2 linked regions of the Dyadobacter chenhuakuii genome follow. The protein of the gene in region 1 interacts with the protein of each later gene in a pairwise test. Links are inferred from orthologs where the notes say so. Each region holds a gene or a part of one and is shown on either strand. Other genes may lie near its edges.

What was found.
Region 2: the proteins of ftsA (region 1) and NFI80_RS18390 interact in binary tests that used the Escherichia coli proteins (3 or more experiments, as listed by UniProt). The link is inferred for Dyadobacter chenhuakuii from one-to-one orthologs.

Annotation. Positions count from the first base shown.
Region 1 is NZ_CP098805.1:4,766,244-4,773,978, forward strand. What follows is about bases 1-2,983. They hold ftsA (cell division protein FtsA), read left to right. Parts: upstream 1-802; coding sequence 803-2,164; downstream 2,165-2,983. Other genes in these bases: NFI80_RS19875 (cell division protein FtsQ/DivIB), read left to right, coding at 89-787; ftsZ (cell division protein FtsZ), read left to right, coding at 2,199-2,983. Also shown: more of ftsZ, read left to right, coding at 2,984-3,623; NFI80_RS19890 (NADPH-dependent FMN reductase), read right to left, coding at 3,662-4,204; accD (acetyl-CoA carboxylase, carboxyltransferase subunit beta), read left to right, coding at 4,443-5,285; NFI80_RS19900 (radical SAM protein), read left to right, coding at 5,287-6,264; NFI80_RS19905 (nuclear transport factor 2 family protein), read right to left, coding at 6,266-6,745; SsrA-binding protein SmpB, read left to right, coding at 6,806-7,264; NFI80_RS19915 (HNH endonuclease), read left to right, coding at 7,409-7,735. UniProt on the Escherichia coli protein: Essential cell division protein that assists in the assembly of the Z ring. May serve as the principal membrane anchor for the Z ring.
Region 2 is NZ_CP098805.1:4,422,787-4,430,512, reverse strand. The notes cover bases 1,987-4,960. They hold NFI80_RS18390 (rod shape-determining protein), read right to left. Parts: upstream 4,000-4,960; coding sequence 2,974-3,999; downstream 1,987-2,973. Other genes in these bases: NFI80_RS18385 (GH3 auxin-responsive promoter family protein), read left to right, coding at 4,175-4,960; mreC (rod shape-determining protein MreC), read right to left, coding at 2,100-2,939; NFI80_RS18400 (hypothetical protein), read right to left, coding at 1,987-2,103. Outside these bases: gmk (guanylate kinase), read right to left, coding at 1-393; NFI80_RS18410 (phosphohydrolase), read right to left, coding at 404-694; NFI80_RS18405 (sigma-70 family RNA polymerase sigma factor), read right to left, coding at 779-1,378; more of NFI80_RS18400, read right to left, coding at 1,600-1,986; more of NFI80_RS18385, read left to right, coding at 4,961-5,677; NFI80_RS18380 (1-deoxy-D-xylulose-5-phosphate reductoisomerase), read left to right, coding at 5,697-6,857; NFI80_RS18375 (hypothetical protein), read left to right, coding at 6,858-7,307; NFI80_RS18370 (glycosyltransferase family 2 protein), read right to left, coding at 7,380-7,726. UniProt on the Escherichia coli protein: Forms membrane-associated dynamic filaments that are essential for cell shape determination. Acts by regulating cell wall synthesis and cell elongation, and thus cell shape.

The sequences.
Region 1 (7,735 bases):
TATTACTAAGATGTTACGTAAATTTGACTATCCATGGCTTTTGTTAAAACGTAGTTTATGGCTCATTTTGCCAATAGCCGGGATAGGCATGGCAGAAAATAAGCTTGGTAATCAGCGTTGTACAAATCTTGTGATATCCATTGAAGGAGATTCGGGAGCAAGGTTCCTTAATCAGATGGATGTACGCATGCTGGTAACTGAAAATGGAGCAGATCCGCTGTTAGGCAGCAGGTTAAGTGACGTTGCACTCAATGATTTAGAGCATCGGGTGCGCAGGAACAAACTGATCAGGAAGTGTCAGGTTTATCGTGACTTGAAAGGGAATGTGGTGGTAGAAGTGGAGCAGGAACGGCCGCTGGCAAGATGGATCAACACTTCTGAAAATGGCGAAATGCGCAATTCATCTGGTTACTATATCAGTGATGAAGGCGTTTTTTTTCCGTTATCGGATAGTTATTCGGCCAGGACATTGCTGGTTTCCGGTTCATTTTTCAATGATCCTGAAAAATTAAAGACAACCAAGGGGGCTTCATTGATGGAGCTTTTGCGCTTTTTAAATGCGGATCCCTTTTGGAAAGCACAGGTAGCACAGCTGGACGCTGACAAAGATGGTGAAATTCATATGATGACGGTCCTGGGTGACCAGCGCATTGAGTTTGGATCGGCAGAAAATTATGAATCCAAATTCGATAAGCTCAAAATGTTCTATAACAAGATATTGAGCCAGGACTGGAGCAGGTATAAAAAAATTAGTATTAAGTTTCAGAATCAAATAGTTTGTGAATAATAATTCACCATCAGCATGGCACACGAAAAAATTGTAGTAGGCGTAGATATTGGGAGCACGAAAATTACCGTGGTTGCTGCACAGGGAGCCGCGTCGGGCTCTCGTCAAAACAATATTGAAATTTTAGGTTTTAGCGAAGTCCCTGTTCCCAAAGGTGCAGTTGTAAACGGAGCCGTTGAAAATATAAAACAAGTTGGGACCGCAGTTCGTGAAGCACTCGCGGAAGCATCTTCCCGCTCGGACCTGGACATTGCGGTGGTGAATGTTAGTTTTGGCGGCACGCAGGTAAAGGTAAGTCAGCATAATGATGGCGTGATCCGGCCTTCGGCGTCTTCCGGCGAAGAGGTAACGCAAAGAGATGTGGATCAGCTTGTTGACGATATGTACAGGGCTAAAATCGAGCCTAATTACGACGTTCTGCATGTTTTACCCATGGAGTTTGTGGTTGACAACTCTATGAATGTGCGTGAGCCAGTAGGCAGGACGGGTATTAAACTGGGCGGTAACTTCCTGATTATCTCGGCAAACAGTCAGTCTGTTCTGCGTACGAAAAAGAGTCTGGCAGATGCAGACCATAATTTGAAATGCGACAAGATGGTTTTTGCGCCGTTGGCTACCAGTCTTGCGGTTTTAACAGACAATGAAACAAAAGCCGGCATTGCGCTGGTGGATATCGGGGACCATACGACGGACCTGGTAATATATCATGATAGCATTGTACGCCACATTGCTACTTTCCCGATTGGCGGCAGGCATATTACGAATGACCTCGCAACAGGTTGCGGCATTCAGGTTGAGAATGCAGAACGATTGAAACAGGAATACGGCGTAGCTATTGCTGCCGACGTTCCGTTAAACATTGAAATCCTGGTTAACTTCCTGGCCGGACGTGCTCCAAAGCAGGTTTTAAAGAAAAATGTAGCATTGATCATTGAAGAGCGATTGAAGGAGATCGCAGCGATGGTTTATGCAGAAATTATCAAATCAGGATATCTGGATAAGCTTATCGGTGGAATAGTGCTCACCGGCGGGTCTGCGAATATTGATGAGATTGAAAAACTCTTTGAGAAAGTAACAAACATGTCAGTCCGGGTGGGTTATCCCGAAAACCTGGAAAGAACCGCCAAAGCAGATGCGGTCAGCAATTCTTCATACAGCACAGCGATCGGTCTGGCCTGGGCCGGACTTCGTAATATAGATCCCCGGGTAAAATCGGTCTGCAAGCCTACGACTTCATTTAACACAGGCACTGTTGTGCAGCGTGAGAAAGTAAAGGAAATTCCGCCTAAGGAAGAGCCGGGTAAGAAAGTCGGGACTTTTTGGGATAGCTTTAACAGCATTATCCGCAAAAAAGATGATGGTCTGAGTGACTATTGAAAACAAAGCATAAACGCATTCAATCTCCGAAAATATGAATAAAAGCTTGTTGCAATCTTTAGACCAGGACTACATTGTGAACGAAATAATTAAAGACCAGCCCACCGGCGAACACCAGGCAGAGCCAGCCATTATCAAGGTGATCGGTGTTGGAGGTGGAGGAAGCAATGCGGTCAACTACATGTTTGAGAGAAAGATCAAGGATGTAGAATTTGCAGTGTGTAATACCGACCGCCAGGCGCTTGCTAACAGCCCGGTGCCCGTAAAAATCCAGCTTGGTGCAACATTAACGCAAGGCTTGGGAGCCGGAACGGATGCTACCAAAGGCAAGGAAGCTGCGTTGGAAACGATTGAAGAAATTAAAAGCCTGCTCGGCGGATCAACCCAAATGGTGTTTATCACAGCGGGTATGGGTGGTGGAACAGGAACAGGCGCCGCACCGGTGATTGCACAGCTTGCAAAGGAAATGGGCAAGCTTACAGTGGCGGTAGTAACTGCGCCTTACACCTGGGAAGGACTTGATAAAAAGGAACAGGCACTCGAAGGGATTGAGCAATTAAAGGAGTTCAGTGACACGGTGCTGGTGGTTTTGAATGACAAGCTGGAAGAGCTTTATGAGGACATGACCCTGACACAGGCATTCGCCGAGGCAGACGGCATTCTTCTTAATGCTGTAAAAAGTATTTCTGAGATCATCACGACAAACGGAAATATCAACACGGATTTTAAAGATGTTGAGAAAGTCCTTAAGAATGCAGGCCAGTCGGTAATGGGAACCTCTGAGGCGACCGGAGCTGATCGTGCTTCGATGGCCATTAAGGAAGCGCTGGATTCGCCGCTTTTAAATGACAGGGATATCCGCGGAGCAAAACGCATCCTGGTAACGCTTGCTACAAGCAAGAAAAAGGAAGCGACCATGAAGGAGCAGCGCGAAATCTGGCGTTATGTGCTTTCACAAGTGGGTGGAGAAGCGCGGATGTTCAAGCTGGGAACCATTACAGATGATTCTTTGGGTGATAAATTACGCGTGACGATTGTTGCAGCAGGATTTGATAGCATAGAGTCACCTATCCCGGGAATTGAGCTTAGAAACGGCGTTAAATCCAAAACACCGGATGCCAAGCCTGTTATAGAAGAAATTAAAGCGCCCGAATACGAAACAGAACTGGTCGTGACGAGCGAGCTGGAAGAAAGCACGCCAACCGGCCCGATCGATCTGATCATCGACCGTGAAATTGTACCAAGCGGATTTGCTCAGTTGCCGATCACAGATGTTGAAGGCAATAGTGACTGGGACAATGAAGAAATTGGAAAACTGGATGTAATGATCGCTTCGTTCAAAGACGGCCTGGTTAAATTCGGGGATCTCGAAGGCCCCGCGTTCCGCCGGAGCCGCGTGGAGCTCTGGAAACGCCCCACAGTTCCAGCGACCGAAATGGAGCAGCACTGGTTGAAATAATTAAGGACAAAAAAGGGAGCAAACGCTCCCTTTTTTGCTTAGAAATGGATCATTTGCCCGGCTTGAAGTTCCAGTAGTTCTTTGTACAACGCATTTGATATTACATTGTCATGATAATGTGAGCGGATCTGCCCTAACTTCACCCGTAATGCCAATGTGTTCATGCCCAGATAACTGAATACATCATTCAGATGGCTCAATGCTAATGCAGCTCCTTGCATATTGGAAGATAAGCCCACCAGTGCGGCCTTCTTATTGGTAAAGCTGTTGGGATAAGGCAGCCCGTCGATAAACGCTTTGAGAACGCCGGGATAGGAACCATTGTACTCGGGAACGATAAAGATAAATTTGTCCGTTTGTTCCAGCAGGGATTTGAGATTATTAAAATCTGAGTTTTTCCCTGAATTTTCGTACATCGCCGACACGGTGAAATCATGCGGCAGGTTTATCAGATCAAGGATTGTACTGGGAACATTGAGCTTATTGAATATTTCCTGATAATAGTCCGCTATTTTTCGTGACATGGAGTTGGGCCTGTTAGTGCCTACAATGATCACGATAGGAGAAGAAGTTGTTGTCATGAATGTAAAGTAAAGAGGCGGATGTCGCCTGTATGTTGCCCCTTAATGGGCTGATTTAGTAACAAATTAAGGACAAAATTGTTCAAGATAGTGCCTTAAACAGCTTATCAATGTAATGTTGCGGCATAGTTCGTTTTACTATGCATGACATTTATTGCTATCTTTGAGGCCAACATTCATCATGAAAAGCAGTTAAAAATCTGATATTCAGATTTTTAAAATTAACTCACGTAATAGTATGTCCTGGTTTATTCGTAAAGAGAAAGGTATTAATACACCCACCGAAATGAAGCGTGAAGCTCCTGACGGTTTATGGTACCAGTGTTCTAATTGTAAAAAAATTACGCCTACCAGAGAGCATAAGCAGAATGCGTTCACTTGTCCGCATTGCAATTATCACGAAAAGGTGGGTTCTGATGTTTATTTCAACCTGTTATTCGATGATAATGAGTTTATAGAGCTCGACGAAAATCTCATGTCGGGCGACCCGCTTCATTTTGTTGATACAAAAGCTTACCCCGACCGCATTAAGTCCACAATGCAGAAAACGGGTTTAAAAGATGCGGTCAGGACAGGTCACGGCAAGATGAATGAGCTGGACATTGTGATCGCTTGTATGGATTTCAATTTCATTGGCGGATCTATGGGTTCGGTTGTGGGGGAGAAGATCGCCCGTGCGATTACATATGCATTGGAGCACAAGCACCCGTTCCTGATGATCTCAAAATCGGGTGGAGCGCGGATGATGGAAGCTGGATTTTCACTGATGCAAATGGCAAAGACTTCTGCTCGTTTGGCACAACTATCGGAAGCAAAAATTCCATATATATCACTTTTGACGGATCCTACAACGGGCGGTGTTACTGCATCCTACGCAATGTTGGGCGACTTCAACATTTCAGAACCAGAAGCGTTGATCGGTTTTGCAGGCCCGCGCGTAATTCGTGAAACCATTGGTAAAGATTTGCCAAAAGGATTTCAAAGCGCTGAATTTGTTCTGGAACACGGCTTCCTGGATTTCATTGTGGACCGCAAAGACCTGAAAGATAAATTAACCAGCCTGCTTACCATGCTTCGTTGATATGCGTTTGATTTCCCATCCGGTCCTTTGCAATTACTACGTGACTTATCGCTGCAATGCATCATGTGGTTTCTGCGACATTTGGGAAAAGCCTTCGCCCTACATTACGGTTGAGAATTTAAGAGAAAATTTAAGGGATCTGAAAAAGCTGGGCGTTAAGGTCATCGACTTTACCGGCGGCGAACCACTGCTTCACCGGCAGCTGGATGTGCTCTTAAAAGAAGCCAAAGACTACGGCATGATCACTACGGTGACCAGCAACGGACTACTTTATCCAAAACAAGCGGAAAAGCTCCGTGGCCTCATTGATATGCTCCACTTCTCGCTCGATTCCCCGGACCGCGATGAGCATGATAAATCGAGAAATGTGAAGTGCTTTGATAAGGTGATGGAATCCATAGCGATCGCTAAATCACTAGGCGAACGCCCGGACATTATCTTTACGGTTTTTGAAAATAATGTTAATCAAATCCGGCAGCTTTGGGAAGAAGTTTGTTTACCCAATGATCTGATTCTGATCTTAAACCCTGTTTTTGAATACAACAATGTCGGCTCAAATCTTTCGAAAGAAACATTGAACGAGCTGACATGGTGGGGAAAACAGAAGAACATTTACCTTAACGAAGCATTCATCCAATTGCGGCTCGATGGCGGAAACCACGTCGAAGATCCGGTGTGCAAAGCGGCCAGCACAACTATTGTCATCTCTCCCGAAAACAAGCTCGTTTTGCCCTGTTATCATTTGGGCCTGAAAGATTTTCCTATCGAAGGAAATCTCTTCGATCTCTATCATTCCGACGAAGTCCAAAAGCTCGTAGCATTGGAAGGCAAATTACCGGCATGCGAAAGCTGCGCAATCAATTGCTATATGCAGCCCTCATTTGCCGTGGAAATGAATAAATACTGGTGGAAAGCGCTTCCCAGCACCATTAAGTATAACCGCATTAAAGGGACCTGGAAGCAGATGGTGCGGTTTTAGTTTATAAGCAGCCTTCTTTTCTTCGCGTGTCTGTTATGGAGGTTATTTTCCAGGTATTAGCGATTTTTATCAATGTGAAAACATTCACGCCGCAATGTGAGAATTTCTCCCCCAGGAAGAATTTATAAGGAGCCCACACAATGGCCATTGGCCCATCTACTGAAATGTTCACTTTATAAATCTGCTCATCCCACTTTTCTGAATGTGGTTTACCCACGGCTTTAACAAATCCGTCGATTGAGCTTTTCTTAATCGCAATGGAATCCTTTGGATTTTCCGGCACCGACATCATTGTGCTGCCTAGCGCAAAGGCATTTCGCACTTTCGTTGAGTCTCCTTCGCGCATTCCGTCAAACAATGCATTTACAGTGCTCATAATGCGAGGATCATATTCCTGGCTGAATGCGCTGTTTGCAAAGAAAAACATTGAGATCATCGTCAGGACGAATCTCAGACGGTTCATGTGTGCATGCTTTTTCATTAATTGGTATAGTTTTAACAAAAGCTTAATTTTGAGCCCCTTTTGAATTTGAGAATTAATATGTCTGAAAAAATAGTTAAAAAAGTAGATATAAAAAACCGCAAGGCCTCCTTCGAATATTTCTTCCTGGAAGAGTTTACGACCGGAATGGTGCTGACCGGAACAGAGATAAAGTCGATCCGGCAAGGCAAAGTGAATTTCCAGGATGCATACTGTCTGTTTATGGACGGAGAGCTTTATATCAGGAGCCTGCACATTTCCCCTTATACGGAAGGGACACATTACAATCACGACCCAATGCGTGACCGTAAATTACTCATTACCAAGAGAGAACGCCGGAAGTTGAATGAGAATCTGAAAGATCAGGGCTTAACGATCATTCCGGTAAGGCTTTTTACCAGCGAGCGCGGGCTGGCGAAGTTGCACATTGCTTTGGCCAAAGGTAAAAAGTTGTACGACAAGCGCGATTCCATCAAAGAAAAGGACATGAAGCGCGAAACGGATCGCATGAATCTTTAGGTAACTATCCTTTACTCTAAAAACAGCTAAATGGGTGATACAGGGCATCTTCTGCAAATTATTTTTTCACAATAATTGAATTTGCGGGCGCGTTTTGTAAGGTAAAAATTCCTATATTGTCGGAATTAAATACCTCTAGGGCTCATGGGTAAAGTACTGGTTCTTAATCAAGATTATAGTGCGTTAAGTGTTTGCACCGTTCCAAAGGCGTTTTTATTAGTCTACATGAACAAGGCCGAAATGCTGGCCGAATCGCCGAGACATTATCTCCGAACGGTCAACGATCAGTTTCCCATGCCCGTTGTCATCCGCCTCAACCGCTACATTCATATTCCATACAGAGGTGTCGTCATGACGAGGCAAAACCTTTTCAAGCGGGACAGTAACCGGTGCCAATATTGCGGAACACACGATAATCTCACACTAGACCACGTTATTCCCAAATCCAGAGGTGGCAAAACCACCTGGGAT
Region 2 (7,726 bases), 340 kb from region 1 along the record:
GATTTCGGCTTCGGAAGAGACTTTTACAAAAACGGCCAATGCATTGTGGCGGTAAATTTCTTTCAATTTGAGACCGCCCTTTACATCTACATCAAACAAAACCTGTTTGCCCTCATTCCAAAGCCGCTCAATTTCCGTTTTGAATGTGCCGTAATAATTTCCCGCATAAACCTCTTCCCACTCCGCAAACTCGTTGTTGGCAATGCGCTCCCGAAATTCCTTTTTCGGGATGAAATAATAATCTTTTCCGTTCACCTCATGGTCGCGCTGTTCCCTTGTAGATGCAGAGACAGAGAAAGCCAGAAGGTCGGGATATTTTTTAAGAAGATGCCTTACTATTGTAGTCTTTCCGGAACCGGACGGAGCGGAAAATATGATAAGCTTACCTTTCACACGAACAGCATTAACTGTTTATTTTTGAAATAATTGTCTTTAGAATGCTCTCGGGGCAAGGCTTCTTTTCGATCTTAAAATTAAGGGATTCTTTGATGCATTTTTCAAGTCTGTAAGACTCGATGCAAGGCAAGCATTTATCCATGTTTTCACGAAAATGATCTTTCTCGGCCTCGGTTGCTTCATCGTCAAGAATAGCCTGAATTACCTTCATGCATTCAAGATGATGCTCGCATTTCTGCTTCATGGGTTGTTTTTGCGCTTCTTCACTAATTGAAGGCGTGGTAGGGGATGCATTCATTATTAAAATGAAAAATAAGGAATAATGGAATATATGTACAGTTGTACCCTATAACCGAAGAGGTTACAAAAAAAGTTTCACAACCTATGAATCATATCCCATCGAGCTCGCGTAACTCTTTAATTTTTCTTTCAATAAGTTACGCGCGCGGTGCAGTCTGGACCTTACAGTACCGATCGGAATGTCCAGGATCTTGGCCATTTCTTCGTATGTAAACCCTTCAATATCACATAAAATGATCACCGTCCGGAAGTCCACCGGCAGTGCATTTAGTGCATTTGCAACCTCATCACCTATTAATTCCTGAACTGCATCCGCCCGAAGATCGACCGTGTAAGTTGTATCAGAAGCTTCCTCAGAGTTGTAAGTAGTTTCGACTTCCTGATAATCTACTTTGGAAGGCTCCTTACTTTTCTTGCGGTAATCATTTATAAAACTATTCTTGAGAATCCGGAAAAGCCATGCTTTTGCATTGGTGCCTTGTTCAAAAGAAGAAATAAAACGGAAAGCCTTTAAATATGTGTCCTGAACCAGGTCATTTGCATCGTCTTCGTCCATAGTAAGGCGAAAGGCGAAATTATACATTGAGTCAATGTGTGGCATGAACTCACGGTTAAAAACTTCATAACGAAGGTCATCCGTGTATTCATTAGTCGTGAGCGTTTCTGACATGGCAACTAACATAGGAATGCTGAATTTACAAAGATTAACAACAGCTCCAAATCGTACAAATTAAAATTTGATGAATGGCTTATTGAAGCTACTTAACAGCCATCTTTTCACGATAAAAAATAAATCAACTGGGAACCGCATCCTAAAATATTCCAAATTGAATTGCCTCCTGCCGTATTTAATGTATCAACATCAAATTTCGAGCCACGAAGGTTTCGTGTCAAAATGTCATATTAACGTTTGGAAAAAAGTTCCAGGAGTATGATTAGAAGGGTAGTAAACAGCACACTGGCGCCTATGCGGATCAGTGTGTAAAGGATCATTCCAAAATGATTGATCTCCATTAAAAAGAGCATGGAATGATGTAGCAGGATGAGTGGTAAGACATAACCAAGAAATGCACCCAGACCTTGCGCCCTTATTCCCACCTCTGCACGTTCCGCGCCGCGGGATTTCATCTGGTAATGGATAAGGAAAGGTCTCAGGTAAGCGATCAAAACGGTGGCCGAAGCATGCATCCCGAATGTGTTGGAAAACACGTCTACGGTAAAGCCAATGCCGAAAGCAATCAGCAAAAGATACATTCTGTCTACATCAGCAGGAAGCAGCAATACGCCGGCAATGTATATAAAACAGAACGCGTAGTTGAACAACACGACATTCCGCATGAAGAAGATCTGCAGGAACAGATACAACAGGATCATCAGGGAATATTGTATTGCCTCTCGTAAACTCATTTGGTATTTATCGTACGTAATTTAAGACTATCCTGCTCCCCAAGTTGTTGATTTTGTACCACATAAACATAAGAGAGGTTCCTGAAATCGGTTGCCAGCCGCAATACAATGTTGTAAAAGGTCTGATTGGGATGCACACTTACCGTTTCCACCCTGCCCACCATAATGCCGGGAGGAAAAACAGAATTTTGATCCGAAGTAACCGCCGAGTCCCCCTTGAAGATCTTCGTATACTTTGATACATCGATCATATCAATGAAATTAGGATCCTTTCCTGGCCATTTGGCATAACCAATTTCCTTGCTCCTGACAAGCTTCGACGACACCATGAACTGCGAATGCAGGATGGAAGTAACCACAGAAAAGTTCTCTGAACAAAACCTGACCTTCCCAACTACGCCGGTTGCTGAAATAACGCCCATCCCGGGTTTGATCCCGTCAGAGCTCCCCTTATCGATCGTCAGCACATTATTGGTCTGGTTGGTCTCATTATCAACCACTTTCGCTACGGTAAATGTGAAGCGTGATGCAAATGATGAGTCCGGAACGTAGCCAGCCGGAGAATCGATGGGTTTTGTCTGCGTTAATGCCGTAACAGTGGCACGAAGCCGCGCATTTTCATTCGCTAATGCGGCGTTCACCTCGTCCAGTTTCGTGTATTCCTTTGCTGAATTAGAAAAAGCCAATGTTTTGGCGACATAATAATTCGAAGTGTTGAAATAAGTTGCGCCCCAGTAAGTGTTACTGCGCACGATTAACCATACACTGAGAACTTCCAGCAAAATAAATACCAAAAAGAAACGATTCCGGACAACGAAATCAACGAGTTGGAGCATGGGCTAAAGTGTTCACATCGTGAACGATCCAATACTACGAAATCAGTACCGGCTTGTACAATTCAAGATTTTTAAGGACTTCGCCTGTTCCTTTCACTACGGCTTTTAAAGGATCATCCGCAATGTGAACGGGAAGCTTGGTTTTCTGAGCAATGCGTCGGTCAAGGCCATGGATAAGCGCCCCGCCGCCTGTCAGATAAATACCATTCTTGAAAATATCCGCAGAAAGTTCAGGAGGAGAAATTTCAAGTGCCTTCATGACACCTTCCTCAATTTTAGAGATTGATTTATCGAGAGAATAAGCGATTTCACTATACGTAACACGGATTTCCTTTGGAATCCCGGTCATTAAGTCACGGCCGCGGATCTGATAATCGTCCAATGGAATTTCGAGTTCAGGAGAAGCGGATCCGATGGCCATTTTAATCAATTCCGCAGAGCGCTCACCGATCAAAAGATTGTGCTCGCGGCGCATATAATCAACAATGTCTCTCGTAAATACATCACCTGCAATGCGAACAGATTGCTCGCAAACAATCCCTGACAACGCTATAACCGCGATTTCCGTAGTTCCACCGCCAATGTCAACGATCATCACACCATTCGGCTGAGTAATGTCAATGCCGATCCCGATAGCAGCTGCGATCGGCTCGTGCACCATATATACTTCTTTCGCGCCTGCATGCTCGCATGAGTCTTTTACGGCACGTTTTTCAACTTCTGTAATCCCGGAAGGAATGCAAACCACCATGCGGTGGGAAGGTGTAAAAAAACGGCTGCCGGTATCGATCATTTTGATCATACCACGGATCATCATTTCGGCAGCAGTAAAGTCAGCAATTACACCATCTTTAAGTGGGCGGATCGTTTTAATATTCTCGTTGGTCTTCTCATGCATTTGCATAGCTGTGTGTCCGATGGCTAAAACTTTGCCTGTGGTTTTGTCCATGGCAATGATAGAAGGCTCGTCAACAACTACTGTATCTTTATGGATGATCAGGGTATTTGCAGTCCCCAAATCGATCGCTATATCGCTCGTCAAAAAATCAAACAATCCCATATATTTTTTTAAAATTTTCGCTCACTTTGATTTCAGGATGGCAAAATTACAGATAAATAACCACAAACAAAGGCATTTAAAAAATTTCGGCTAATGGCCGTTTTGGCCTCAGAAAAGCCTGTTAGGCGGCCTTGTAGAATAGAATTTACAAAACCTGTGTACCTTTGTTTTTACTATGGGAATCAGAGCACTATTGAGTGAGCCGCTGGCTCGATACATTGTACAGCAGCAACAGGATTGGATCTCGCGGAGCGTCGAAGTGCAGGAAAAATGGAGGGGTAATCTGGTCCGGAAAGCGCTTCATACGGAGTTTGGAAAAGATCATTTTTTTAAGGACATCCACAGCTATTCCGACTTCAAAGAAGCGGTCCCCGTCCACGATTATGAAGACCTTCACAAGTATATTGATAAGGTAAAGAACGGGGACGAAGACATTCTCTGGCCCGGCAAGCCCTTATATTTTGCCAAAACGTCAGGCACAACATCCGGAACCAAGTACATTCCGATTTCCCGCGACTCGATTTCCAACCACATTGATTCTGCCCGCAATGCCATTTTGACGTATATAGCAGAAACCAAAAAAGCCCAATTTCTTGATAATAAGCTCATTTTCTTATCCGGAAGCCCAGTCCTGACGGAAACAGGCGGTGTACTGACAGGCCGCTTGTCAGGTATTTCCAATCACCACGTTCCGGGTTACCTCAGATCCAACCAGATGCCGAGCTACGAAACGAACTGCATTGAAGATTGGGAAACGAAGCTGGACAAGATCATCGACGAAACGCTCGACCAGCGCATGTCGCTGATATCAGGCATTCCGCCGTGGGTACAAATGTATTTTGACAAGATTATCGAAAGGACCGGGAAAAAGATCAAAGACGTCTTTCCGGACTTTTCGCTGTTCATATATGGCGGCGTCAATTTCGAGCCTTACCGCGCCAAACTCTTTGAATCTATCGGAAAGAAGATCGATTCGATTGAGCTATATCCCGCTTCGGAAGGCTTTTTCGCCTACCAGGATTCTCAAAAAGACGACGGTTTGCTGCTGCTTTTGGACACGGGCATCTTCTATGAGTTCATCCCCGTTGAAAACTACTTCGACGAAAATCCCCGGCGATTATCCATCGGAGAAGTGCAGGTTGGGCAGAATTATGCAGTGATCGTGAATAATAATGCGGGGTTATGGGGCTATTCTTTGGGTGATACGGTGCGGTTTGTCTCTGTAAACCCGTACAAGATCCTGGTAACGGGCCGGATCAAGCATTTTATATCCGCATTCGGCGAACACGTGATCGGGGAGGAGATAGAAAAAGCATTGCGTTATGCCATGGAACGACATCCCGAGGTTGAAGTTGTCGAGTTTACGGTTGCGCCAATGGTAAATTCCGAAAATGGCGGACTTCCTTATCATGAATGGTTGGTGGAATTTGCCGTCGAGCCTAACAATAAGGAACAATTCGTGGCCGACGTCGACAGAAAGCTTACCGAACTCAACATCTATTACAAAGATCTGATCAAAGGCAGCATTTTGAAAACACTGGAACTGGTGCCATTGCGCAAAAACTCGTTTATCGATTACATGCGCGCGAATGGCAAACTAGGGGGCCAGAACAAAGTGCCCCGATTGTCCAACGACCGGAAAATCGCGGATGAACTGATCAAAATCAACCGGCAGTAAATATAACCTCAGCATCAGAATGAAAAAAAATATAGCAATTCTTGGATCAACAGGTTCGATCGGGACGCAGGCGCTGGAAGTGATCGAGGCAAATCCCGAGATTTTTTCGGTAGCCGTTCTTACTGCGCAGGATAATGCAGATCTGCTGATCGAGCAGGCAGCGAAATTTCTGCCCAAAGAAGTCGTTATCGGAAATGAAAAGCATTTTGATAAGGTTAAATCAGCTCTTTCCTCATTCAATATAAAAGTTTACAGCGGCATCGAAGCACTGGTTTCCGTCGTTGAATCGGAAGAAATTGACACAGTGCTTACGGCGATGGTGGGTTATGCCGGACTTTTGCCTACTATTCACGCCATTAAGGCTGGAAAGGACATTGCATTAGCAAACAAAGAAACGCTGGTTGTTGCCGGCGAGCTTATTACCGGACTAGCCAAACAATACGGCGTAAAGATTTACCCGGTCGATTCCGAGCATTCTGCCATTTTTCAATGTCTGGTTGGAGAAGAGGAAAACACGATCGAAAAGATCATACTAACGGCTTCGGGCGGTCCTTTCCGCGGCAAGGATCGGGCGTTTTTGGCTAATGTTACCAAGGCACAAGCATTAAAGCATCCTAATTGGAGCATGGGTGCCAAGATCACGATTGATTCGGCCACGCTCATGAACAAAGGCCTGGAAGTGATCGAGGCCAAATGGTTATTTGATTTGGAAGCTTCACAAATAGACGTCATCGTTCACCCGCAAAGTATTGTGCATTCGCTTGTGCAATTTGAGGATGGCAGCATTAAGGCACAAATGGGCTTGCCCGATATGAAACTGCCAATTCAGTATGCATTGCGTTATCCGGCGCGTCTGAAATCGACTTTTCCGAGGTTTAATTTTATGGATTACCCTTCCTTAACCTTTGAAAAGCCCGATATGGACACTTTCAGGAACCTCTCCATTGCTTATGAAGTTTTGGAAAAAGGCGGAAATGCGGCTTGTATTGTCAATGCAGCCAATGAAATTGCGGTAGAAGCGTTTCTTCAGGATAAGATCGGATTTCTGGATATTTCGGACCTGATCATTGAAAGCCTTGCCAAAATGTCCTACATTTCCGCCCCGACGTATGATGACTACGTTCAAACCAATGAGGCGACAAGGCGTTTTGCTTCAGAACTGATACAGGTAAAAGTTTAAATGAAAACCACCCTACTAAAATATTTATCAGTTGCTCTTGCCAGTACGCTCAAATTTTTCGGAGGGCCCATTGCAGGAGTCGTCCTGAAACTAACGTGGCTTGAAACTGCTATTTGCTCGGCTATCGGCATGATGTTCAGCGTGTTCGTACTTACATATGTAGGCGGCGCGATTCAGGATTTTATCAAAAAACGCAGAAAAACACCGCCGAAAAAATTCAGCCGGACCAATCGCATTGCGGTTAATATCTGGAAACGTTTTGGGATCATCGGCATCGCATTTCTGACGCCACCATTATTTACGCCGCTTTTCGGTCCCATCCTCGCCGTCGCCTTCAAAGTGCCGCGCCCGGCGATTTTCCTATGGATGTCTGCAAGCGCGATCATCTGGGGACTCGCCATTTCCTACATTGCCCACAAAATGACATTCGTCCAGGAATGGATTAAGTAAATGTTCAAGAAAATGATGCTGACGGCCGGCGGATTAAGGTAACTCCCTGTCAATTGGCAATAAATGATACTATTAGCGGCTGACTTCCTTTTTAGGCGCAGTAGATTTCTTCATAAAATCGCCTTGCGAGAAGTATTTTTCGATGAGGCAATACATTAAGATAAAGAAATAGCGGCTTCCCATTTCCTTAATTTTCAGCTTCGATTCGCCGTATTTACGGTTTGTCCAGCTATTTGGGACAACGGCATAATTATAACCGCGCACCATTGCTTTTAAGGGAAGTTCAATGGTAAGGTTAAAATGTGGAGCTAAAAATGGCTTAATGCCTTCAATAGTTTCTCTTTTATAAAGCTTAAATGCGTTGGTCGTATCATTGTATTTGATCCCCATCACCACTTTTACAATAAAATTGGCAACGC